DNA from 4 places in the Exiguobacterium sp. EA-TM-5 genome. Region 1 is predicted to be linked to each of the others. Evidence: predicted binding sites of a transcription regulator. Region 1 holds the regulator's gene; each other region holds the start of a gene.
The links. Region 1 encodes Rex, which represses fermentation and respiration genes when NADH is low (regulators of the CRP and FNR family bind a similar motif). Its sites were predicted from a motif close to TTGTGAAATATTTCACAA; they were not measured.
Positions count from the first base shown of each region.

Region 2: the regulator Rex is predicted to act here: its motif matches at 3,091-3,108, upstream of ACV3PA_RS07730 (cytochrome ubiquinol oxidase subunit I).
Region 3: the regulator Rex is predicted to act here: its motif matches at 3,308-3,325, upstream of pflB (formate C-acetyltransferase).
Region 4: the regulator Rex is predicted to act here: its motif matches at 4,212-4,229, upstream of cydD (thiol reductant ABC exporter subunit CydD).

Region 1 is NZ_CM132670.1:743,833-749,977, forward strand. Features, by position in the region: gene ACV3PA_RS03995 (DoxX family protein) at 19-417, shown strand; gene ACV3PA_RS04000 (flavin reductase family protein) at 438-1,031, shown strand; gene ACV3PA_RS04005 (hypothetical protein) at 1,178-1,600, opposite strand; gene ACV3PA_RS04010 (ATP-binding cassette domain-containing protein) at 1,600-3,501, opposite strand; gene ACV3PA_RS04015 (redox-sensing transcriptional repressor Rex) at 3,669-4,328, shown strand; gene ACV3PA_RS04020 (twin-arginine translocase TatA/TatE family subunit) at 4,328-4,525, shown strand; gene tatC (twin-arginine translocase subunit TatC) at 4,533-5,312, shown strand; tRNA gene ACV3PA_RS04030 (tRNA-Ala) at 5,416-5,491, shown strand; gene ACV3PA_RS04035 (S8 family serine peptidase) at 5,713-6,145, shown strand, end outside.
Region 2 is NZ_CM132670.1:1,509,086-1,515,230, reverse strand. Features, by position in the region: gene ACV3PA_RS07740 (potassium channel family protein) at 1-435, opposite strand, end outside; gene ACV3PA_RS07735 (cytochrome d ubiquinol oxidase subunit II) at 540-1,562, opposite strand; gene ACV3PA_RS07730 (cytochrome ubiquinol oxidase subunit I) at 1,575-2,972, opposite strand; gene ACV3PA_RS07725 (N-acetyldiaminopimelate deacetylase) at 3,207-4,319, opposite strand; gene ACV3PA_RS07720 (transcriptional regulator CcpC) at 4,303-5,193, opposite strand; gene ACV3PA_RS07715 (disulfide bond formation protein B) at 5,259-5,654, shown strand; gene ACV3PA_RS07710 (FAD-dependent oxidoreductase) at 5,727-6,145, opposite strand, start outside.
Region 3 is NZ_CM132670.1:2,948,645-2,954,789, forward strand. Features, by position in the region: gene ACV3PA_RS15490 (diguanylate cyclase domain-containing protein) at 1-700, shown strand, start outside; gene ACV3PA_RS15495 (hypothetical protein) at 757-1,401, opposite strand; gene ACV3PA_RS15500 (DEAD/DEAH box helicase) at 1,398-2,570, opposite strand; gene ACV3PA_RS15505 (hypothetical protein) at 2,599-3,027, opposite strand; gene pflB (formate C-acetyltransferase) at 3,367-5,616, shown strand; gene pflA (pyruvate formate-lyase-activating protein) at 5,648-6,145, shown strand, end outside.
Region 4 is NZ_CM132670.1:272,096-278,240, forward strand. Features, by position in the region: gene ACV3PA_RS01395 (cyclase) at 1-616, opposite strand, end outside; gene cydC (thiol reductant ABC exporter subunit CydC) at 740-2,449, opposite strand; gene cydD (thiol reductant ABC exporter subunit CydD) at 2,446-4,176, opposite strand; gene ACV3PA_RS01410 (Rrf2 family transcriptional regulator) at 4,385-4,867, shown strand; gene ACV3PA_RS01415 (nuclear transport factor 2 family protein) at 4,889-5,257, shown strand; gene ACV3PA_RS01420 (hypothetical protein) at 5,320-5,487, opposite strand; gene ypfJ (KPN_02809 family neutral zinc metallopeptidase) at 5,571-6,145, opposite strand, start outside.

The DNA.
Region 1 (6,145 bases):
TAAAAGGAGAAGATAGCAATGATGGATACAGGACTTTTAATTATTCGTTTAATCATCGGTTTAACATTCGCTGCACACGGTACACAAAAATTATTTGGTTGGTTCGGTGGACATGGCATCGCTGGAACAGGCGGTTGGTTCGAATCAATCGGCATGAAGCCAGGAAAAGCACTCGCAATTACAGCGGGTCTTGCTGAATTGATCGGTGGTTTGTTGTTCGCAGGTGGTGCTTTTCTGTGGATCGCTGCCATCCTCATCATCGGTTCGATGCTTGTCGCAATTGTTAAAGTACACGGTACGAATGGTTACTGGGTGACGCAGAACGGGTACGAATACAACATGGCATTGATCGTCATCGCCCTTGGCGTAGCGATGATCGGTGCTGGAGACTATTCACTCGCTGCACTCATCGGGTGAGGAAAAAAGGTGGGTCATTCATGAAGTTTGAAGCATCAACGCTTAGCGCAAAAGACAACTATAAATTATTGATTGGCAGTATTATTCCACGTCCGATTGCTTTCGTGACGACGCAAGGGGAAGACGGGACGGTCAATGCCGCACCATTTTCCTTCTTTACCGTCGCATCGAGCAGTCCACCACAACTCGTAATCGCCGTACAACGGACGGATCAAGGACAGAAAGATACGGCCCGTAACATTTTGGCGAAACAAAGCTACGTCATCCACATCGTCAGCGAAGAGATCGTCGATGCGGTCAATGAAACAGCTGCACCACTGGCTTACGGTGAAAGTGAGCTGAAGCGGACGGATTTAACACTCGTTGATAGCGACGCGATCGAAGTACCAGGAATCGCGGAAGCAAAAATTCGGTTCGAGATGCGCTTGACGCAACACGTCGAGCTAGAAGGTGCCGATCTTTTGATTGGTGAAGTACTGCGCTATCACGTCGCGGATGAACTCGTCGAGTCGTTCCGGATCGATGCGGCAGGATTAAAAGCTGTCGCGCGTTTAGCAGGGAACGATTATGCGACGATCGGGAAGACGTTTACGATTGCCCGACCGACAAAATGATAGAAGCATGAATACCTGATACATTGTACGACCCATCTTGAAGACGAAGGTTTCGATTCCAACAAAAAGGAGTTGAGATACCGGTTTATCTCCCGGAATCTCAACTCCTTTTTCTCATATCGTTCATCTAATTAGTTGGTCGGACTTCAAGGTTGCGGATCGATTTCATTTGAAGAAGTCTCTAGTCCGTGGCGTTTACTGTATTGGTAGCCATCGAGCAAATAAAAGACAATGGCCAGTGCCCAAATGCCGACACAGCTGATCAAGAAAGCGATGATCGGTGAGACACTCCCATAATACGATAAGATCAACGGATCATTAAGTTCAACGAATAGCTGTGTCGTCAGGAGCGTACAACAAAGTCCGGAGAGCAGACTGACGAGAAGACCGCTCCATGTCTGGATGACGAGTCCGATCATGCAGGAAATCAAGAGGAACAAAGGAAGTGCAGCATTAAAGGCATCTGGTCGGATAAAGACGGACACATAATCTGCATACAAAGGGACGAAATAAAGAACACCGGATAGTAATCCTAAAATGAGATTGATGAAAAAGCTTTTCGTTCGCATCAGTGTTGATTCTCCCATCGTTCCATCAATTCGAGCAAATCGATATCAATCTGATCACGTTCTGCTGAAAGCGCCGTCGCTTTCGGAATATCATTGAAGACTTCCGGCTCGCACAGCAACTGTTCAATTTCCGCCGAACGTTGTTCAAGCTGCTCGATGTCTTGTTCAATTTGTTCGATTTGCTGACGGCGTTTCTTTTCTTCCTTTTGTGCTTCTTTATCGATCGTCTTCGATGCTATGACTTTTGCCGCTTTTGCTTCCTCGGCTTCGAGGCGAGCGATTTCTTCTTGTTCCGCCTTCTTCTCCGTGTAGTACGAATAATCGCCGAGGTACTCTGTCACACCAGCCTCACTCATCTCGATAACGCGTGTCGCGATCCGGTCGATGAAGTAACGGTCGTGGGAGACGAATAGTAGCGTCCCTTCATAGTCGACGAGTGCATTTTCAAGAACCATCTTCGAATCAAGATCCAAGTGGTTCGTCGGCTCATCGAGGACGAGGACGTTCGTCTTGCGTAATTTCAGTTTTGCGAGCGCGAGACGTCCACGTTCTCCACCTGATAACTCATGGACGATTTTGAAGACGTCGTCACCGCTAAACAAGAATTGTCCAAGGACAGAACGAACTTCTTGTTCGCGCATCAGTGGCCATTCGTTCCAAATCTCATCGATGACACGATTTCGGTCATTGAGTTCTGCTTGCTCTTGATCGTAATATCCGATCGAGACGCCGGTTCCGAAACGGAAATCACCGAAGAGGGGACGTAAGCGACCGACGAGGACTTTTAAGAGCGTCGACTTCCCGATTCCGTTCGGACCAACGAGTGCGAGCGATTCGCCACGTTGCAAACGGAACGTGATATCTTTTGAGACAGCTTCTTCATAACCAATCGCCAGTTGATTGACTTGCAGGACGTCGTTACCGCTTTGTTTTTCAATCGGGAAGGAGAGGACCGTACTACGCTCATCCCCATCCGGTCGATCGAGCCGATCAACTTTCTCGAGTCGTTTTCGAACGCTTTGCGCACGTTTTGTCGTCGTCGCCCTGGCGATATTTCGTTGAATGAAGTCCTGCATCTTCGCGAGCTCTTCTTGTTGCTGTTCGAACTGTTTCATTTCTTGATCGTACAATGCCGCTTTTTGTTCCAAGTACTTCGTATAGTTCCCCGTGAACTTACGACAGACATTGCGGGAGAGCTCATAGACGACATTGACGACTTGGTCGAGGAAGTACCGGTCGTGCGAGACGATCAGGACGGCACCACGATAACCACCGAGATAACTTTCGAGCCAAGCAAGCGTATCGATATCGAGGTGATTGGTCGGCTCATCGAGAATGAGGAGTTCTGGTGCTTGCAAGAGCATCTTCGCTAAAGCGAGCCGTGTCCGTTGACCACCAGATAACGTCTGGATCCGGCGTGAGTAATCGTCGGGATAAAAGCGCATTCCGTGCAAGACAGAGCGAATATTCGCTTCGAACTGATAACCACCAGCTTCTGAGAAGTCGTGCTGTGCTTGATCGTACGTCTTCAAGAGACGATCGTAAGCGACAGGGTCGTTCAAGATATGTTCCATCCCCATTTCGATTTCCATCCGGCGTAGTGTCCGTTCTTGTTCTTGTAAATGTTCAAAGACGGTCAGCATCTCGTTCCAAATCGATTCATTCGATTCAAGACCACTGTCTTGCGCGAGATAACCGATTTTGACGTCCTTGCCCTTCATGATGTCGCCCGAGTCGTGACTCAGTTCGCCAGCGATGATTTTGAGCAAGGTCGATTTTCCGGCACCGTTTCGCCCGACAAGCGCAATTCGGTCACGTTCTTGTACTTCTAGTTTGATATTTTCTAAAATCGGCTCGACGCCGAATGATTTCGAGAGTTGGTTGACTTGTAAGAGTATCATTTCCATCCATCCTTCCACCCTTTAGTCTATCACGAACAAAAGCACGAGGTCGTGCGGAATATATTATTTGTGACTCTATGTGAAGTGGTTTACAATCAAGAAGAGTAGAAAGCTTTTTGCAAAGATTTGGGTGCCACGTTGGATGTGGCCGAAGGGGGAACTGCAGGATGAATGGACCAGACACAAAAATTCCACAAGCGACAGCAAAACGGTTGCCGCTATATTATCGCTTCATCCAAAGTTTATACAATTCAGGTAAGCTCCGCGTCTCTTCTGCTGAGTTAAGCGAGGCGGTGAAGGTTGATTCAGCAACGATTCGTCGCGATTTTTCCTACTTTGGGGCACTAGGGAAAAAGGGGTATGGATATAACGTTCAACATCTCTTAACGTTTTTCCGGAAAACCTTGAATCAAGATGAGGTGACGAATGTTGCCTTAATCGGGGTCGGTCATCTCGGAACAGCGTTTGCAAATTATAACTTTTTAAAGAATAATAGTACTCGGATAGTCGTTGCGTTTGATGCGGACGAAGAGAAGGTCGGAACAACGACGCATGACGTTCCAATCTATCATGTTTCGGACATGAAAGAACAAATCGAAGCGAATCAGGTCGATGTTGCCATCTTGACGGTTCCATCGCAGTTCGCACAGTCAGTAGCGGATGAGTTAGTCGAGTATGGTGTGACAGGTATTCTGAACTTTACGCCTGCACGGTTGAACGTGCCAGCGAGCGTCCGGGTCCATCACATCGATTTATCGATCGAGTTGCAGTCGTTAGTTTATTTCATGAAGCATTATTCGCAATCAGCTGAAGGAGTGAAATCATAATGGAAAACCTTATCCCGCTCACATTAGGTATCGGACCTGCGAGCATCGGATTAATCGCAGTCGTCGCGTTGATCATCTTCGGACCGAAGAAGTTACCAGAATTCGGACGTGCTGCTGGTCAGACATTGAAAGAGTTCAAGAATGCCACGAACGGTATCATGGACGACGATAAAAAGGACGAACCGAAAGAGAAGTGATTGAATCATGACGGTTGATCAAGAGCAAAGCATGACGTCGCACCTTGACGAACTCCGGAAACGGATCGTCTGGTCGCTTATCATCGTCGTCGTCCTGTTCGCTGTCGCATTTCCGCTCGTCCGACCGCTCGTTCGTTTTCTACAAGCGGACTTAAAAGAGCTCGGCATCGGTTTGAATGCCTTCAACGTCGCCGATCCTTTAATGTTGTATTTGAATCTAGCGTTCATCATCGCGTTGATTTTAGCGTCACCGTTCTGGATGTATCAACTCTGGGCATTCGTCCGACCAGGACTTTATGACAAGGAGCAAAAAGCGACACTGACGTATATTCCAGTCATCTTCTTTCTGTTTTTGGCTGGCGTAGCCTTCTCGTATTTCTGGTTGCTGCCCTTCTTGCTTGAAGTCTCAACGGATCTCGGGAAAGAGTTAGGGATCGAACAAGTCATCGGGGTTGAAAACTACTTCAGTTTCTTGATCCGGCTGACAATGCCATTCGGTCTTCTTTTCCAATTGCCGGTCGTGACAATGTTCCTGACACGTCTTGGTCTCGTGACGCCATATTTCATGCGAAAGAATCGGAAATATGCGTATTTTGCGCTGTTCGTCGTTGCAGCATTGATTGCACCGCCGGACGTGACGTCACACTTGATGATCTCGGTTCCATTGTTCGTTCTCTATGAGATCAGCATCTTGATTTCTGCGCGAACGTACAAAAAGGTCTTGATCCTCGAGCAACAGGCAGAGCTTGAACGACAGGCGGATTTGATGCGTGAACTGAATAAATGAATCGTGAATTCCTCCGACGATTTTGGGAGGAATTCTTTTTTATGAAAGCGTTATTTTTATATTGATAAAGCAGTTAGTGATGCGTATACTAAAGATAATTCATGGGGGCTTAGCTCAGCTGGGAGAGCGTTTGGCTGGCAGCCAAAAGGTCGTCGGTTCGATCCCGATAGTCTCCACCAAATTCGTACACTTCAAACTCTTGAGGATTCAAGAGTTTTTTTGTTGCTCTCGAAATATGGAAATGAAATATAACATGACAATAAAAACAAATAATTATATAAAACAGACAAAACTGAATTGTTTATTTCCATCTATTTCATTAAACTAAATATACAGAATTTTCGTTTAACTGTTTTGTGAGTAGTACTATTATGGTTTTTCAGAAAAGGGGAAAAGAAGCATGAAGAAGAAGATTGCGCTTATGGCAGCCGTCTTGATGACGTCTTCCAACTTAGTCAGTGCTCAAGGAGCACTGTCTTCGCAAGACAAGGCAAGCGGTCAAAAACCTCAAGCCCTCTCACTAAAGAAAACAGGACAGGAGAAGGTGTATAAGCAGTCCGATAAGGTTCGTGTCGTCATCGAGATGGAGCAGAAGCCAGCCATTCAAATCGCACAGGCACAAAACAAGCGGTATAGCACATTGAGCAATGCCGAAAAAGAGTCGATTAAGGATCGTCTTGTTACCGTTCAGAAGTCAGTCAAGTCTGCCATCGCGAAACAAGCGATTCCGGTGACGTATAAAGAAAGCTTCACGACTGTTTTGAATGGATTTAGTGGAGAAGTAAAGTTCGGGGATATTCAAGATATTAAAAAGTTAGACGGGGTCAAGGATG
Region 2 (6,145 bases), 770 kb from region 1:
TTGAGATAAGTCGAGATAATCAAGAATATTTGAACTCATTAAACCATTTGCAATTCGGACCCCCATATCACGTTCTGGGTGAACGATGAAATCCGCTCCGATTTTCCGTAATACTTTTTCGTGGTAGTCGTTCGTTGCTTTGACGGTAATTGATTGTACTCCGAGTTCTTTTAAAATCAACGTCGTCAAAATTGAAGCTTGAATATTTTCCCCAATGGCGACGATGACATGATCGAAGTTCCGGATTCCTAAGCTCTTTAGGACGTTCTCATCTGTCGTATCCGCAATGACAGAATGCGTCGCAATTCCCATGAATTCATTGACTCGCTCTTCATCTGAATCAATCGCTAAGACATCGTAACCATTTTTTGATAGTTCCCGGACGATGGAGCCACCAAAACGCCCTAGTCCAATTACTGCAAACTCTCCATTCATTTTCACAACTCTCCTTCACAATCGCTCTTCCTTAGTAGTGTACCCGATTCATTTTAAAAATACTATAAACGCCTCTGCGAATCGCAGAGGCGTTTATTCATCCATTATTTTGATGATTTTCCACGTACATAATCGTTATCGAACAAGAAGAGTCGTAAGATCAAGTACAACGCCGGAATCAAGAGTAAGAGTCCGAAGATGAAGACGACGACGAGTGCGGAAGCCATCGTTTCGTTAACAACCGCTTTGTTGATATCGATATATGGATACAAGATATACGGTAAGTGCGTATAACCGTAACCGAACCACGCCACTCCATACTGTAGCATGACCGCAACGAAGGCAATTCCGTAATTCTTCTTCATGTAGACAAGTGTCACAGCAATGAGGAAGAAGATGAAACTAGCAGCGAACCACCACCAGTTGCCGTTTAAAATATTTTCATAGTGCCATGCCGCTTGATTTTTCAATCCGAAGAAGACGAGTGCACAGACAAGAATCGTTGGTCCACTCCAGAAGAGCGCCCATTTACGAATCAATGGCGTAGCCCCTTCATCCTTCGCTTTATCTGCGTAGAATAAAAGGAACATCGCACTGATGTAAAGGACTGATACGATCGCAAGTGCTACGACCGACCAAGAGTAAAAGTTCGAGAATAATTTTGTTCCTAAAAATTCGACCGTTTCATTCGTTTTGCGAATGAATCCGCCTTGACTAATCGTCAGTGTCGTTGACATCGCTGCCGGAATCAATAAACCAGTTGCTCCATATAAGAACGTATAGAACATGCTGTTGTTTGATCCATAATTGGCGAATGCATAGAAGCTACCACGAATCGCAATCAACACAAGAACGATTGAGGCTGGCACGAGTAGTGCCGTACCGAAATAGTAAGCGGTATCCGGGAAGAACCCGACTAGTCCGACGAAGAAGAATACGAAGAAGACGTTCGTTACCTCCCACACTGGTGAGAGATAACGAAGAATCAATCGATTCGTCAAGTGATCCCGCTTCGTATATTTTGAATAAAAGGCGTAAAATCCAGCACCGAAGTCAATTGAGGCAACGATGAGATATCCGTACAGGAAAGTCCAAAGGACCGTAATTCCTAGTGTTTGAACGTCCAAATCGTTCCCTCCTTACTTGTTATCATCCACGAACATTGCTTCCCCACGAGCGTGGTGATTCTCAGCAAGTTCTTGAAGTTCTTTTCCAACCGGGTTTTTCTTGAACATCCGTAATAATACGACTGTACAAATCGTACCGAGCATCAAGTACAAGGCACTGAATAGAATCAACATCGGACCAACAGCCGTTGACGTCGTCGCTGCATCTGCTGTCCGCATGATACCGTAAAGCGTCCAAGGCTGACGTCCAATTTCGGCATACATCCAACCTGCTTCAATTGAAACCATCGCTAGAGGTCCACCGATGAAAATACCTCTTAGAATCCACTTATTATACGGATTCAATTTTTTGAGACGGAATGCCAAGATGAACAAGGCAGAAATAGCAGCTAAATACATACCAATCGAGACCATGATATCGAAGAAATAGTGAACGATTAGTGGTGCCTGATCTTCTTTTGCGAACTCATTTAAGCCAATGACTTCTGTATCAGGTGCCCCACCTGCAAGAATTGAGAGTGCATATGGGATTTTAACGGCTCCCTTGATTTCATAGCTACCGTCTTCTTGCTGATCAAGTATCCCACCAAAAATCAATTCTGCTTCACTTGTCGTATCAAAGTGCCATTCCGCTGCTGCTAATTTCTCTGGTTGGTATTTCGCCAAGTATTTCCCTGAGAAGTCCCCGACAAGTGCAGTCGAGAAGGCGAAAATTAATCCAGCCATGACCGTTAAGCGAAGTGCTTTTTTATGATACGCCGTTTCCGCTGCTGAAAGTGTTTTTTTCCGAAGCAGATGGAATGCAGCGATTGCCGCCAAGATGAAGGCGACTGTCAAGTAAGCTGACACGATGACGTGTGTCGCCTTCGTCGGTGTTGCCGTATTGAACATTGCTTTTAACGGTTCGATTTGTGTGAGTGTCCCGTTGACGATCTTAAACCCTTCTGGTGAGTTCATGAAAGAGTTGACCGTCGTAATGAAGAACGCTGATGCTGTCGCACCGATGACGACTGGAATCCCAATCAACCAGTGTAACCATGGGTTTTTGAAGCGATCCCATGTGTACAGGTAAATACCGAGGAAAATCGCTTCAAAGAAGAATGCGAATGTTTCCATGAATAGTGGTAGTGCGATTGTTTGACCTGCCACTTGCATGAGTGACGGCCAAAGTAGTGATAATTGCAACCCGATTGCCGTCCCTGTTACGACACCGACTGCTACGGTGACGACGTATCCACGTGTCCATCGTCTTGCTAATAAGATATAATCCGGATCTTTTCGTTTCAGACCGATGAATTCAGCTGCAAGTACCATGAGTGGTACCCCGACGCCGATCGTCGCGAATATAATGTGAAACGCTAATGTGAGCCCTGTCAACAATCGACTGAGCACTACGGGATCATTGAACATGTATATAGCCCCCTCTTCCTAAAACATACTTCTCTATATGGTCTATAACCGTATCATAGAGAACATAACCCTTTATGTCTGTTTATAATGTTTGATGTAACAAATTGTTCACATGTGCACGTGATTTTTTTCACAAAATGTTCGAAAACTCCTATTCTTACATATATAAAAAGCTTTCCCATTCTTGATTTCGAAAGGGAAAGCACGATATCCTTCATTATTTCATAAAATTTTTTAAACATACTCTCGGAAATAATGATCCAATAAATCGATCACGAACGGTATGGCCGATTCGTCCGGGTTTAATGTTGGTTGATGTAATCCAGAGGTCGGATTATCAACCCCAAGCCAAAACATCATCCCTGGAATTTCCTTAAGCATGAAACCAAAGTCTTCTCCTGTCATTGCCGCGTCACACTCAATATAGTTCGCATTCATCTTGACGAATGACGAAAATTTATCGACGATTTGCCGGTCATTGACGACTTCGTAATACCGATTTCCGAATTGTAAATCGATCTTGACCCCAAACGAAGCTTCGATTCCACGAATGATATCACGAACGCGTCGTTCAAGTTTTTCCATGTCTTCTCCATTGAGTGCACGCATCGTTCCGTCAAGAACCGCTCTACCGGCAATGACGTTTTCCCGAATTCCAGCATCGACCTTTCCAATCGTGATGACACTGCAGTTCATCGGATTGATCGATCGGCTGACGATCGTTTGTAGTTGCATGATGAGAGCGGCTTGAGCAACAACGGTATCAATCGTCAAGTGAGGAAACGCCGCATGACCACTTTGACCATAAATCGTAATATGAACTTCTCGAGCACTCGCGAATAAGACACCGGGACGACTGGCAATCGTACCGACTGGATATTCCGGTGCGACATGTAGACCATACATCTCACTTGGACGGTATTTTTCAAACAACGGACTTTTAATCATCGGTTCCGCCCCGCCCGGTCCTTCTTCCGCTGGTTGGAATAAAAAGACGACATCATCCATGACAGGTAACTCAACGATTCGTTGTATCAATCCTAACGCAATCGACGTATGCATATCATGACCACAGGCATGCATGAAGCCTGGATGTTCTGAGCAAAACGGAAGCCCTGTTGCTTCTTCGATCGGTAATCCATCAATATCTGCTCGGTAACCGATCGTCCGGTTTCCGGTCAATCCTTTCACTCGGACGAACACACCTGTTTCAAACGTATCATACGTGACACGATCTGGTGGATAGGCACGAATTTGTTCCAATATAAAAGCTTGCGTCTTAAATTCCTTGAACCCTGGTTCTGGTATTTTATGAAGCGCGCGCCGCATTTCAATGGCGTATTCCATCTGACTGACTTCCTCCTTCTTCTTTTACGATGTCCCAAAATGCTTGGACTTGTTTTAATTCAAGCATCGATTCCGTAGACAAGATCCACGTATCTCGCTTCAGTACTTTTCCGGATGAGGTCTTCAACGGAAGTTGCATAACTTCATTCGAGTGCTGAATCGTCGACTCAGGCAGGATTGCAAAACCAATCCCATGTAGCGCCATCTGTTTGCATGTCTCGATTTGATCGACGACAAGTGTCCGAGATGGTGGACTTGCGAACCGATCTTGCCACCATTCTAAAATTTCTTGATAGTAAGTCGAATCACTCTTGAACTGAATGAATGGTCGATCTGTTACGCGCAACTGCTCGATCGACGTCAGTTCACTATCGACGAGATAGAGCGGATCTGAGAACAGGCGCTCTTTGACACCTTTCCAATCTGGATTTCCACGAATGATACCGATATGAAAGTGCTCTTCTAACATATGACGCATCATCTCACTGGACCATCCTGTGACGAGCTGAACGCGAACATGCGGGTAGCGTTCAACGAATCGCTTCAAGACACGCGGGAGCCAGTACTGACCCATGATGGAGGCGACTGCAATCCGAAGTGTCCCATAGACGGCACCTTCTTCTGCCGTCAATTCACTTTTTAGTTCGAGTTCTTTTCGATTCATCTCTTTCGCGAGACCAATCACTTTTTCTCCTTGAGGTGTGATACTTAAGCCACGCGATGAACGGATGAATAGTTTTGTTCCCCAACGTCTCTCGATCGCAACAAGACGTTGACTAAGCGCAGGTTGCGAAACGAATAATCGTTCAGCGGCCCGCCTCATATTTAATTCTTCCGATAAAGTGATCAACATTTCCATTTCAGACACTTGCAATGTGAGATTCGACTCCTCATGATATAAGATGGCATTAGTTTAACACGTTAGAAAGGACGATACATATGACACGCTATCATTTTATGTTCATCATCTCAACGATTGCAACGCTCGGCAGTCTCTATTTCAGTGAAATTCGCGGGTTCATCCCTTGTCCACTCTGTTGGTGGCAACGGCTATTCATGTATACGACAGCGTTTTATTTGCTTATCTCGCTGTTCCGATCGAAAACGATTGATCCTCTATTCGTTCGCCTATATGTGCTAGCCGGTTTTGGCGTCGCCTTATACCATGTCATCCTTGAGCGTTTACCCGATGGGGAAGCATTATGTACGAGCGGATGCCTCATCAAATGGGTCAACTACTTTGGTTTCTTGACAATCCCGATGATGAGTCTCATCGCCTTTACATTGCTATTGATTTTAGCGTTCTATCCAGCACGTTCAAACAACGAAGCGTAAGAAGTAACATCTTTAAAGGACTAAAAGTAAGGAGAAGCCGATTGCGCTTCTCCTTATTTGTATCGTTTAGTATCATGTCCATCGATTGAAGACGCTCACTGCGCTTGAAAATGCTAACTCTGAGAGTTGCCCTGTCCCTTCACACCAATCTCCGACGAATGCAACGTCCGCATGGTCAGGAAGCTGCGTCGAAAGAGGAGTTTGTCCCATCTTCCATTTGATTTCTTGAACGACTGCCCGTTTGATCGTTCTTTCTGCGACGATACGCTTACGCCAGTCTGCGAAATGAAGGTCTAGCATCTGTTCGATTCCAGATCGAACATGTTCAATGTAACCCGGATCTTCTAAACGATCGTGCTCGAGATAGGCGATCGCTTGAAGCACTTGACCATTTTTCGGTGCAAGACTTGTATCATAATGCGATAAATCCGTGATGAAAGCACGATGCGCTCGGTCATAGATATAGGAATAAGGTGTTTGAATATAAGGCT
Region 3 (6,145 bases), 920 kb from region 1:
ACGTTTGTTTCATTTGCCCGATATGACAATTGAACAGGTTCCACGTACGATGCGTCACTTGTTAGAGACACTTGAAACAGATATTGATGAGTATGAAGATGAACAGCAAAAACAGTATGAAGTCATTGATATTCCAATTCAAATCGCTTCGACTTCAATGGGACGATTTACGATTTTACATGATATTACTGAACGAAAAATTCGACAGAAGCAGATTGAGTACCATGCTTACCATGACGCTTTAACAAGTATCGGTAACCGTCGTTCCTTAGAACGAGATTTTTCGGATCGTTTACCCGAGATGAATTATCTAGCAGTGGTCGATTTAGATGGTTTCAAGCAAGTCAATGATACGTATGGTCATGAGGCCGGCGATTATGTATTAATTGAAGTCGCAAAACGATTACATGATCATACGAATGCTTTAGAACAGGTGTATCGACTCGGTGGAGATGAATTTGCGGTTCTCTTGCAAGCTGATGACGAACTATCTTTACGTCGGAAATGTAAATCCTTCTTACAATATTTAAGACGTCCTTATGTATACAAGGGGCAATCTTTGCTTGTTTCTGCAAGTATCGGTGTGACGGCACGTGATCAATCCGATCTTGAAACATGCTTAAAACAAGCCGACCTTGCGATGTACCGCGTGAAGCACCGGGATAAAAACGATGTCGCTTTGTATCGCGCCGATTCATGAAAAAAACCTAGCATGAGTTGCCTGCGATTGGGGTCAACTCATGCTAGGTTTTCGTTTTATTCTTCTGGTCTTGGTGCAATGTTACCTTCTTCGATATCAAGTAGCAAATCGATTAACTCTGCACAAAATTCGGGATACTGACGAAGTAACGCGTCTTCTCCCACTTCATCTACGAAATCGGTTAGCAAGGCAAGGACTTCAGGTACTAATGCGCGCGCTACCTTCATGTAGGCAATCGCAAAACGCCATTTCCCCGAAATGTAGAGTAGTTTCCCAACTAATAAATCACCCACTTCGACTTCAATCTCAGTCAAATCGGTCTGATACGTTTGTTTTGACATTAAATCAACGACGCCATCCGCCTCGACCTGAAATAATGAGGGCATCGGGTCTGCTAATCCACGTAAGGCACGATAGAGACTAGGAGACAACTCTTCTTTTACTTGCTCGAGAAAACGACCGTGAGGCGTTTTCCCTTGATCATCCGTTTCATAGAAGATTGCCCAGTCAACGAATAGGTCCCGGAACAGTTCAGCATCTTTTAAATACCAACGTCCTTCTGTCGCGATCTCTTCAATGAAAGCGACCCAATCCGTACTACGTGCTGTTGCCGCCTCTTGATACATTTTCTTCAAGGCTGCATTCATTTCCGCTTCAGAAACCGTCGTCGGAAATGGAATTACTTTTCGATCGTTCTTCATTTCGATCGCCCTTTCCGGTGAGGAGTAGCCGGTCGCTTAATTGTCTGAGGAGCTGTGAATTCACGTTTTGGAATCACTTCACCACGGTAAATTTCCATTGGTTCCATCTCAACACCCATTTGCTTCGCAAGTGTTTTTAAGTGCTTTAAGTCTTGATCCGTTACAAGAGCGAGTACCATCCCATTTGCATTTCCACGTCCTGTCCGTCCTGAACGGTGAACGAAATCGTCAAGCGACTCCGGCAAATCGTAATGAACGACGTGCGTGACCGCCTCGATATCAAGTCCACGTGCTGCAAGACCTGTCGTGACGAGTAAGGGGAACTCCCCTTTTTTATAAGAACGTAATGTCTCCATCCGCTCACGTTTCCCTTTTTCAGCGTCTAGAATCCGATACTTTAATGAGAATTTACTCAATTCGCCATTCAACGGACCGAGGAAAGAACGATTGTTGATGAATGTGAGTACTTTTGATCCTTGCATGTTCGCAAGACGACGTAACAATTCTGGTTTTTGACGACGTGATGTCTCTAGATAACCAAATGTCACTTGAGTGCTGACGGCACGTTCGACACGAATCGTTTCAGGATCGTTCGCAAGCGTCCGTCCCCATTCTGCTGTCCGTTCTGGTAACGTCGCTGATACGAATGCCAGTTGACGATCGCGTAATGCACTGTTTGCGATCCGCGTCGCCGAGTCACTCATACCACTCTCATAGATTTGATCCGCTTCATCTAAAACAATCAGCTTCACTTTATGCATCTTCAGCTTCTTTGAATCAATCAACTCGACGAGACGTCCAGGTGTACCAACAATGATTTGTGGTTTTTTCTTCAATCGCTCATACTGTCGCTTCAATTCAACGCCGCCAATGAATGCACCGGATTTAATACCACTTCCTTGAGCAAATAATTGGATGACTTGATGAATTTGCATGACGAGTTCTCGAGTTGGTGCTGTGATGACGACTTGTACGTGAGGCTCTTCTACTTCAATCTTTTCTAAAGCTGGAATAACATAGGCAAGCGTCTTCCCTGTTCCTGTTGGGGCTTCAGCAAGAACATCTTTTCCTTCGCGCAACAATGGAATCGCTTGTTCTTGAACAGGCATCAACTCCGTAAAACGTGCTCGCTCCCATGCTTCCTGTAAAAATGGTTTTGTAAAATTCATAACGATTTCTCCTACTCTCTTAATTCCATCATGCCGTTACGTATTCGACATGATCTCCTGATCCATCACGGTAACCCCGTAACGTTTGTGTATATTCATTCCCTGCATCGAGCAATCGAATGTGGAACCGGATTTCTGTTTCATCAGCTTCTTCTTCTAGAATCTCAAACCCTTGGATGACACGATCCTGTAACTCAGCAGCGAGTGCCGGATACTCTGCAAGACTTGCATACGTCGCTTTTACATCCACTGGACGACGAACAAGCGCAATCCAATACGATTCATCATAGCCGATAAAGTCTTCATAATCAAAATCATCTTCAAATCGAATCCAGAATCCATCGCTTTCGAATTCCGTGATCATACCAGTTCGTGTTGAACCGTCCGAACCGATTTTTAGCGAGACCCAGTCTCCTGACTGATAGTCTCCTTGTTGTGTTAATGACACATACTCCATTTGGCACACCTCCACGTTCTATATTCCCTTTTTCATTGTCAACGATACGTCCTAAAAACACAAGATACCGTCGCGTGACATTCCTCACAGTTTCAACTGTTCTAATAACTCTTTTTCAATTCCACTCATACAGTTTCTAGAAAACCTTGAATTAGCAACACCAAACTGTTTTTTCTGAACTATTCTCATATGAACACAGAAATAAAGAAAGCGCGTCATATCAACGTTTCTTCACTTGTTAGAACATTCACATGAACGTAAAGGGAATACATCCCTCCTTTTGTTACACTATTCACATAAGGAACTGATGAGTAACTCAATTCTAAAGGAGTGGTATCTATGTTATTAGAGAAAACGAGTGGCTGGGCGACCTTTACGTCTGGTGAATGGGTAAACGCAATCGATGTCGCAAACTTCATCCGGCTCAATCGCACGGAATATACAGGAGATGATCACTTTTTAGTTGGTCCAACGCAAGCAACGGAACAACTCTGGCAACAAATTCTACAGCTGACGAATGAAGAACAACAACGTGGTGGAGTTTACGCCGTCGATGCCAAAACACCTTCAACAATTCTATCGCACGATGCGGGTTACCTCGATCGATCACTTGAAAAAGTCGTCGGCTTGCAGACGGACGAACCGTTCAAACGTTCGATTCATCCGAATGGCGGAATTCGCATGGTAAACGACGCTTTAGCTGCTTACGGATTTGAAGCAGATGAGACCGTGACGAAAGTTTTTAGTGAATACCGGAAGACACATAACCAAGGCGTTTTCGATGCCTATACGCCAGAAATGCGCGCCGCACGTAAAGCTGGCATCATTACAGGACTACCAGACGCCTACGGACGCGGTCGAATCATCGGCGACTATCGTCGCGTCGCTTTGTACGGTACAACACGTTTGATTGAAGATCGCAAACGGGACTTGAAAGTGCGCGGCGGATTCCTCTCTGAATCAATGATTCGTGATCGCGAAGAGATGAATGAGCAATTACGTGCCCTGACGGAACTGACTGAACTCGGAACACGCTATGGTTTTGATCTCTCTCGTCCAGCGGAAACAGCACAAGAAGCGTTCCAGTGGGTCTACCTTGCTTATCTCGCTGCGATCAAGGAGCAAAATGGTGCCGCCATGTCACTCGGTCGGGTTTCGACGTTCTTCGACATCTATATCGAACGTGATCTTGCGACGGGTCGACTAACGGAAGAAACAGCACAAGAACTCGTCGATCATTTCGTTATGAAGCTTCGAATCGTCAAGTTCTTACGGACACCAGACTATAACGATCTCTTCTCGGGTGATCCGACGTGGGTTACGGAATCGATTGGTGGGATGAGCGAAGATGGTCGATCAAACGTAACGAAAAGTTCATTCCGCTTCCTGCATACGCTCTCGACGCTTGGTCCGGCACCGGAACCGAACCTAACTGTTCTTTGGTCCACTCAGCTTCCACGTGGATTTAAGGAGTTTTGTGCGAAAATGTCGATCGTATCGAGCTCGATTCAATATGAGAACGATGATCTGATGTTACCAGTCTACGGTGACGATTATGGCATCGCTTGTTGTGTCTCCGCGATGCGGATCGGTAAACAGATGCAATTCTTCGGTGCACGGGCGAACCTTGCGAAAGCATTACTCTATACGATCAATGGCGGAATCGATGAGAAGCTCAAAATCCAAGTCGCCCCAGCAACACCATTGATGCTTGATGAAGTACTAGATTACGAAACCGTCATGGCGGCTTACGATCGTCAACTCGATTGGTTAGCAGAACTATATGTCAACACTCTCAATGTCATTCACTACATGCACGATAAATATAGTTACGAACGGATTGAAATGGCCTTACATGACCCAGAAATTTTACGGACGATGGCATGTGGTATCGCTGGATTATCGGTCGTCGCTGATAGTCTATCTGCCATCCGTTACGCGACAGTCCGTCCGATCCGAGATGCAGACGGTATTGCAGTTGATTTCAAGATTGAAGGCGAATTTCCGAAGTTCGGGAATAACGATGAACGGGTCGATCAAATGGCTGTCGATCTCGTGACACTATTCATGGAAAAAATCCGTAAACATCCCACGTACCGGAGTGCACTCCCAACACAGTCTGTTCTGACGATCACTTCAAATGTCGTCTACGGTAAAAAGACAGGGAATACACCAGATGGTCGTCGCGCTGGCGAACCATTCGCACCGGGGGCTAATCCGATGCATGGACGTGATACGCGTGGTGCTGTCGCTGCTCTGACATCTGTCGGGAAACTACCTTATGAACATGCACTCGATGGTATCTCGTACACGTTCTCAATCGTTCCAAAAGCGCTTGGTAAGGATGACGCAACACGTATTCGTAATACGGTCGGTTTACTCGACGGATATATGGGTGGTACGACTTCAAAAGGTCATCACTTAAATGTCAACGTCTTCGATCGTGAGACTTTACTCGATGCCATGGAGCATCCGGAGCAGTATCCACAATTGACGATTCGAGTATCCGGCTATGCCGTCAACTTCATTAAATTGACGCGTGAACAACAAATTGATGTCATCAATCGAACATTCCACGGTTCTCTCTAAATAGTTTAGTATGTGAAAGGAAGTGAGCAGGATGACGCAAGGGATGATTCACTCTGTTGAATCATGTGGAACGGTCGATGGTCCAGGCATTCGATTCATCGTCTTTACGCAAGGGTGTCCACTACGATGTCAATATTGTCATAACGTCGATACCTGGGAATTTGGTTGCGGACGTCGTGTTTCAGCAGACGAAGTCATAAAAGAAGCGATCAGCTATCGCTCCTTCTTCAAGGCAACAGGTGGCGGAATCACCTTCTCTGGAGGTGAACCACTCGCTCAGCCAGAATTCCTGGAGGCTGCTTTAACAGAAGCGAAACGAAATGGATTGCATACTGTCATCGATACCGCAGGATCAGTGATTCCGAAAAACATCGATGCGATTCTCGATGCGACGGATTTAGTTCTACTTGATGTCAAACATATCGACGATGCCGCTTGTCGTGTCTTGACCGGACGGAGTAACGCTAATACACTCGCCTTCGCAAAACGCCTAGCTGAGCGAAACATCCCCGTCTGGATTCGCCACGTT
Region 4 (6,145 bases), 470 kb from region 1:
AACTCACTTCGATCTGACGAATGACGTGTCCAAGAACTGCAAGTGACGCATCGACCTCAAATCCTTGATCCAGTGAATGATTCGCTCCTTCGATGACATCAATCTTTAGTTGTGATGTCCGACACGTTTCGAGTAGCGCTTCATCATAAAACTTATCAGCCGTGCCAATGACAATCAGTCCAGCTTGCGTCGATGTGGCGATTTGCTCGACCACTTCATTCAAAACGGGTGTTAAAAAGACGAACCGTGCTGTCTGTAGATTTGGTTTAGCAAGTAACGCGGCAAGCGGAATCGTTCCTAACGACTTCGCGATGAACTGGACGTTCTCATATGTATGCGTAGCGAGTACTTCTGAGACGACAGCGTCGACTCGACGGGTCATGCAGGCATTCGATTCCGCGTCTGACATCGAGAATAACTCCTCCGTCACATAGTGAATGCAGATGACATCAATGCCTCGAGCGAGTAGTGCCATCCGACTGAAGTAAAAGTATGGATGGTCGTATAAGTAAGATGCTCCCGAAATCAAGAAGCAGACCTGTTTTGATCCCATCTGAAAATGATCGTATGAAATGGTCGTCTGATCGACGACGATGGATGATTGCTCGATCCGCATGAAATTACCCCCTTTTTTTCTAGACTTTACCATTTCAGAAGTAGACTGTCATGTCTTTTCAGTTCTTCCAAGCTAAATAAAAAAGGCAATGAACCTTACTTGATTCATTGCCTTCCATACTTTTTATCCAATTGGAGCAAACACCGACTGCTCGACTTGTTTTAACTCGTAAAACGCACCTTGTCGCGTCATCAATTCGGTATACGTTCCGACTTCGATGACTTGTCCTTGATCCATGACGATGATTTGATCCATCGCTTCAAGACCTGCTAAGCGGTGGCTGACGAGGACGAGTGTCGCATCCGTTGCCCGTTCGAACAGGCGCGTAAGAATCATCTGTTCTGTCAAAGCATCAACGGAAGACGTCGGTTCGTCCAGCAAGTAAAGCGATGCTTCCCGCAAGAGCACGCGGGCAATCGCTAAACGTTGCTTTTCTCCCCCGGATAAATTCTCTCCTTTTTCAAACACACGATCACTCAACTCGAACGTCGTTAATCCGACATCGTCGAGTGCTTGTCGCATCGCTTCGTCCGTTGCTGCTTCGTTTGCGAGTAACAAATTGTCGCGAAGCGTTCCATAAAAGTAGTGATTCTGTTGCAAGACGACATTCGCATGCTGCCAGAGTCCTTCCGGATCAACGGTCTGACTGTCCTGTCCAGCAATCGTTAATCCGTCCGTCGGATACATCCGCAGCATCAATTGAAGTAACGTTGATTTCCCGGAACCACTGGCTCCGACGATTGCCGTCTTCTTACCAGCCGGAATCGAAACGGTGACGTCACGTAAGACCGGACGTGGTGCATCAGGGAACGTAAACGTCAACGCATTCGTTTCAAAGGATGGTGCCTGATCGAGGACAAACGGAGTGTACGTTGGCTCCTCTTGCTCGGTCACGACCTCATCAAGTCGTTTCGCAGCATGGCGGCTATCTTCGAAGAAGCCGGGTAAAATCGCCATCGGTGCCGCATTCTCAAAGACGGTCAGCGACGTCATGACGAGTAAAGCGAGGAAAACTCCCTCGAGTTGTCCGCTTGCGACGAGATAGGCACCCACACCGAGGACAAGCCATGAAATGATCAGCGTCACCATCGTATTCAAAGCAAGGTTCGAGACAGCGTGTAAGCCATTGCGCTTCTCTTCCTCGACATACTGTTTCGCGACCGCATTCAAATCCTGTTCTTTTTGGTCGAGCTGTTGGTAAATCTTCAAATCACGATAGCCTTGGAACAACTCCGTCACTTCTGTCGACAAGTCACCGCGTCGGACACGGACTGAGCGGGCGAAGCGCTGCTCTCGGTACGCAAACCATCCTGGAATCAAGACCCCGGTCAGAATCAAACCAAGTAGTAAAATACCAGCAATCGTCCACGAGAAGAAGCTGACGAAAAAGATCGTACAGAAGAAGACGAGCAACAACACGATCGGTGGATAAAGGACACGTAAGAACGTATTTTGTAGACTCTCGACGTCCCCGACGATCCGAGCGAGTAAGTCACCACTGCGGTACTTACCAAAAATCCCTGGCGCAAGCGGCTCGAGACGACGGTAAAATGACGTTCGGATGTCACTAAGGATCGTAAACGTCGCCCGGTGCGAATAGTAACGTTCCGCATAACGACTGACAGCACGTGTCAAACTCGAGATTTTCTGTAGGGCGATCAACACCGCAAGCGTTTGAATTGGCGGCAACAAAGCTGCTTTTGAGACCAGGTATCCACTTGCTGCGAACAAACCGACTGCCGTCACACCGGCGAGGACACCGAAGAAGATCGACCAGGCAATATCGCGTTTTTGATGCACCATCAACCGAAAGACTCCTAGTAATTCCTTCATCGTGTTTCCTCCCCTCTCTGGACGCTACGCATCCGCGCATATTCCGAATCGCGACGAAGCAGTTCATCGTGGGTGCCACGATCGACGATTCGTCCGCCGTCGAGGACGACGATTTGATCTGATCGCTCGATTGTATGCAAACGGTGTGCGACAGTGATGACCGTTGCCGATTGTCCGAGTTGCTCAATTGCTTGTTGGAGCAATCGTTCCGTTTTAACGTCGAGTCCAGTCGTCGGTTCATCAAAGACGATGATGTTTGGTCGTTTCAAGAACGCCCGTGCTAAAGCAACACGTTGCTTTTCGCCACCTGATAGACCACGTCCGCCTTCTCCAATCACGGTATCGAGTCCTTCAGGCAACGTCGCAATCAACTCTTCTAGTCCTGCTGCCTGCGCCGCTTCGAGAATCTCATCCGGCGTCGCTTGGCGGAGTTCACCGATTGTGATGTTTTCTGCCAGTGTTCCGGCATACAGATACGGATGTTGTGAGATATAGCTCAACTGACGGAACCAGCTCGCTTCCTCCACCTGACTTCGCTCGGTACCGTCGAGTAGAATCCGCCCTTCTTGTGGATCCGCGAGTCCGGCAATCAACTGCAAGACGGTCGATTTACCGGCACCACTGCGACCGATCAACGCTACCTTTTGATACGGTTCAATCGTAAGCGCGATATCTTGCAAGGCAAAACGTCCTTCTTGGTACGTAAAGCCGACTTCATCCAAGACGATTCGTGGTGGGCGATCGGTCGTGAGTTCCGATTGACCGAATGCAACCGGACGATCGTCTGCCGTCAGTTCGGCGGCAATCTGTTTCGCTGCTGCGACACTACCGCGTCCTGTATGGAAGGCAGCCCCCATCTCCTTCAGTGCCAGGTAATACTCTGGTGCCAACACGAGCATCAAGAATGCCGGGATGAACGTAATGCTTTGGAAGAGAATCAAGCGCAGACTGACTTCAAGTGCAATCATCCCCATGCTAAGCATCGAGATGAACTCAAGCATCAACGATGACAAGAAGGCGAGCTTCAAGACCGTTAATGTCGCATCCCGGAAATCGAGACTACTTTTTTCGATGACGTCACGCTGGCGTTTTGCGCGACCGAACAACTTCAATGTCGTTAGTCCTTGTAACGTATCGAGGAACATTCCTGAGAACGCCGTCATCTTCTCGAGTTGAGCATCGGCCCGCTTTTGCGTCATGATCCCGATGATAATGTAAAACAACGGAATGAACGGTGCCGTGATCATCATGACAAGACCCGTGATCCAGTCATAGCTGAATGCCGCAATCAGGACCATCAAAGGAACGATCGTCGTCTGGACGACTTTCGGCAAGTATTGACTATAGTAGCTGTCCATCTCGTCTACTGCGTCGAGCAAGACACTGACCTTCTGTCCCGCTTGCCCTTGTAGCATCATCTCGACCGAACGACTCGTATATTTCGCGACGAGTGCTTCCCGGAGTGCTTGCTTCATATGTGCTGATAACGTCGTACCAAGACGACCGTTCCAATACGTCACGGCAACTCGGAGCAACAGCATACCGAGCACGATGAGTAGTAACGGAATGACGGCTTCAAACGGTTGCTCTTTTAGGAAAATTCGATCGACCGTCAACACGATTCCGTATGACTGACCGACAACCGCGACCCCCATTAAGAAAGCCGCAATGATGAATTGAATGAGAATACTACGTGGAATCTGGACGATTCCTTTTAATGGATTCATATAAAAACGTCCTTTCACAAAGTGTGAACGACTTTTAGTGAATATTTTCACATATCGTACATTTAGTATACCGAATCCGGAACAGGGATGCCATGCAGATGCTGTCGAAAAGGTGTGACGGTTTTGTGAGAGCATATCATTCGACAAATCTCCAAGGCTGAACTATTATGGATATACATTATCCATGTTTAACGAAAGGAGTCTTTCTATGCAAATGAAAACAGGAGTCGAGCAATCCGTTTATGCGATGTTGCTCTTAACCTTCCTGCCGGAGCGCGCCGTTTTGTCTGGTGAGTTCATCAGTCAACAACTCGGTGCTTCACCGACCTACTTCCAAAAGCTCTTGCGAAAACTCGTTCAGGCGGATCTGTTGTATTCCGTACCTGGTGTCAAAGGCGGTTTTCGCTTGCGACGTCCATCAGAAGAAATTCAAATCTTCGATGTCTATCAAGCCATTGAGGGAAAACAGACGTTGTACGCGTCAAGCGGTGTCTTTGAAGATTTGATGGGGATTCAGGAACAGGAGATCGGTCTTCTCTCGAATCTGATGACAGAGGCAGAAGATGCTTGGCAGTCGACACTGAAACGTGAATCAATCGGCTCGATTCGTCAAGCTATCGATGCATCGTGTCCACCAGAACATTTAGAACGGCTTCATATGTTAATCAAAGATCGGATGATGGCACTTTAATTAAAGAAAGAGGTTATTACTATGGTATTGAATCGCTATTTTGACTTATTCGACGCGTCACGCACGGACGCACAAGCTTTCGAGGATCTCGCTTCCTTGTTTACGACAGACATTACGTTCGTCTTGAACGGACAACCTCAACACGGCATCGAAGCCTGGAAACAATTCGTCCGTTACGTATTTACAGTGAATCAGGATATTAAGCACATGTATGCAGGATGGGAAGAAACAACACCCGGAACATATGAAACACGCTGGGCAGTCTGCGGCAAACGTGCCGACGGTAGTGTCTTCACACAAGACGGAAAAGATATCGCACGTCTCGACGAAAACGGACGGATTGCGTATCTTGAAAATGTTCCGGATGATCCAACGATGTTCCGGTCATGAGGTAAGTTCATATCAGCAAAAAACTGTGTTCCGCTTTTAAGCAGAACACAGTTTTTTGATTTCTAGCGTTTGATCACAAGACGTTTTATCAAGTAGCCTGTGATGACGATTAATGATGCTATCGCAATATAGACCATGTAGATCAATAAATCTGGCGCAAATCGTGACACGATATACGTCAATACAACGACAGCCGTATAGATTAATAAAAACAAACTAATATGTTTCAACTCCGACACTCCTCTTTGAATCTCTCACCTTATCTACGGAGAAAAACTGGAAGATGTTTCAAAAAGAGTATCGGCGATTGGTCTCATAGATTTTTTGCTTTGAATGTATCTCCACCTTCAATCGTTCCGTTATCAAAACCTTTTTGGAACCAACGCTCTCGTTGCGCAGACGTACCGTGGGTGAAGCTTTCTGGTACGACATATCCTTGACCTTTTTCTTGTAGCGTATCGTCCCCGACGGCATTGGCTGCTGTCAACGCTTCTTCAAGATCGCCCTCTTCGAGTAAGTTTTCTCCTTGCGCATGATGTGCCCAGACACCCGCGTAATAATCTGCCTGTAGCTCGAATCGAACAAGGTATTTATTGAACTTCTCTTCACTCATCTGCTCTCGCAGTGGCATGATTTCATCGGATTTTCCAAGTAACGTCTGAACGTGATGTCCGACTTCATGTGCGATGACATATGCCATTGCAAAGTCTCCTGGCGCTCCGTACTTCGTCTGTAGTTCATCATAAAAACTTAAATCAATGTATAATTTCTGATCGCCGGGACAATAAAAAGGACCGACGGACTTCCCTGCTTGTCCGCAAGCTGAACTGACTTGATCCGTATATAAGACGAGCTTCGGTTTTTTATACGTCTTACCGTCTTGTTCAA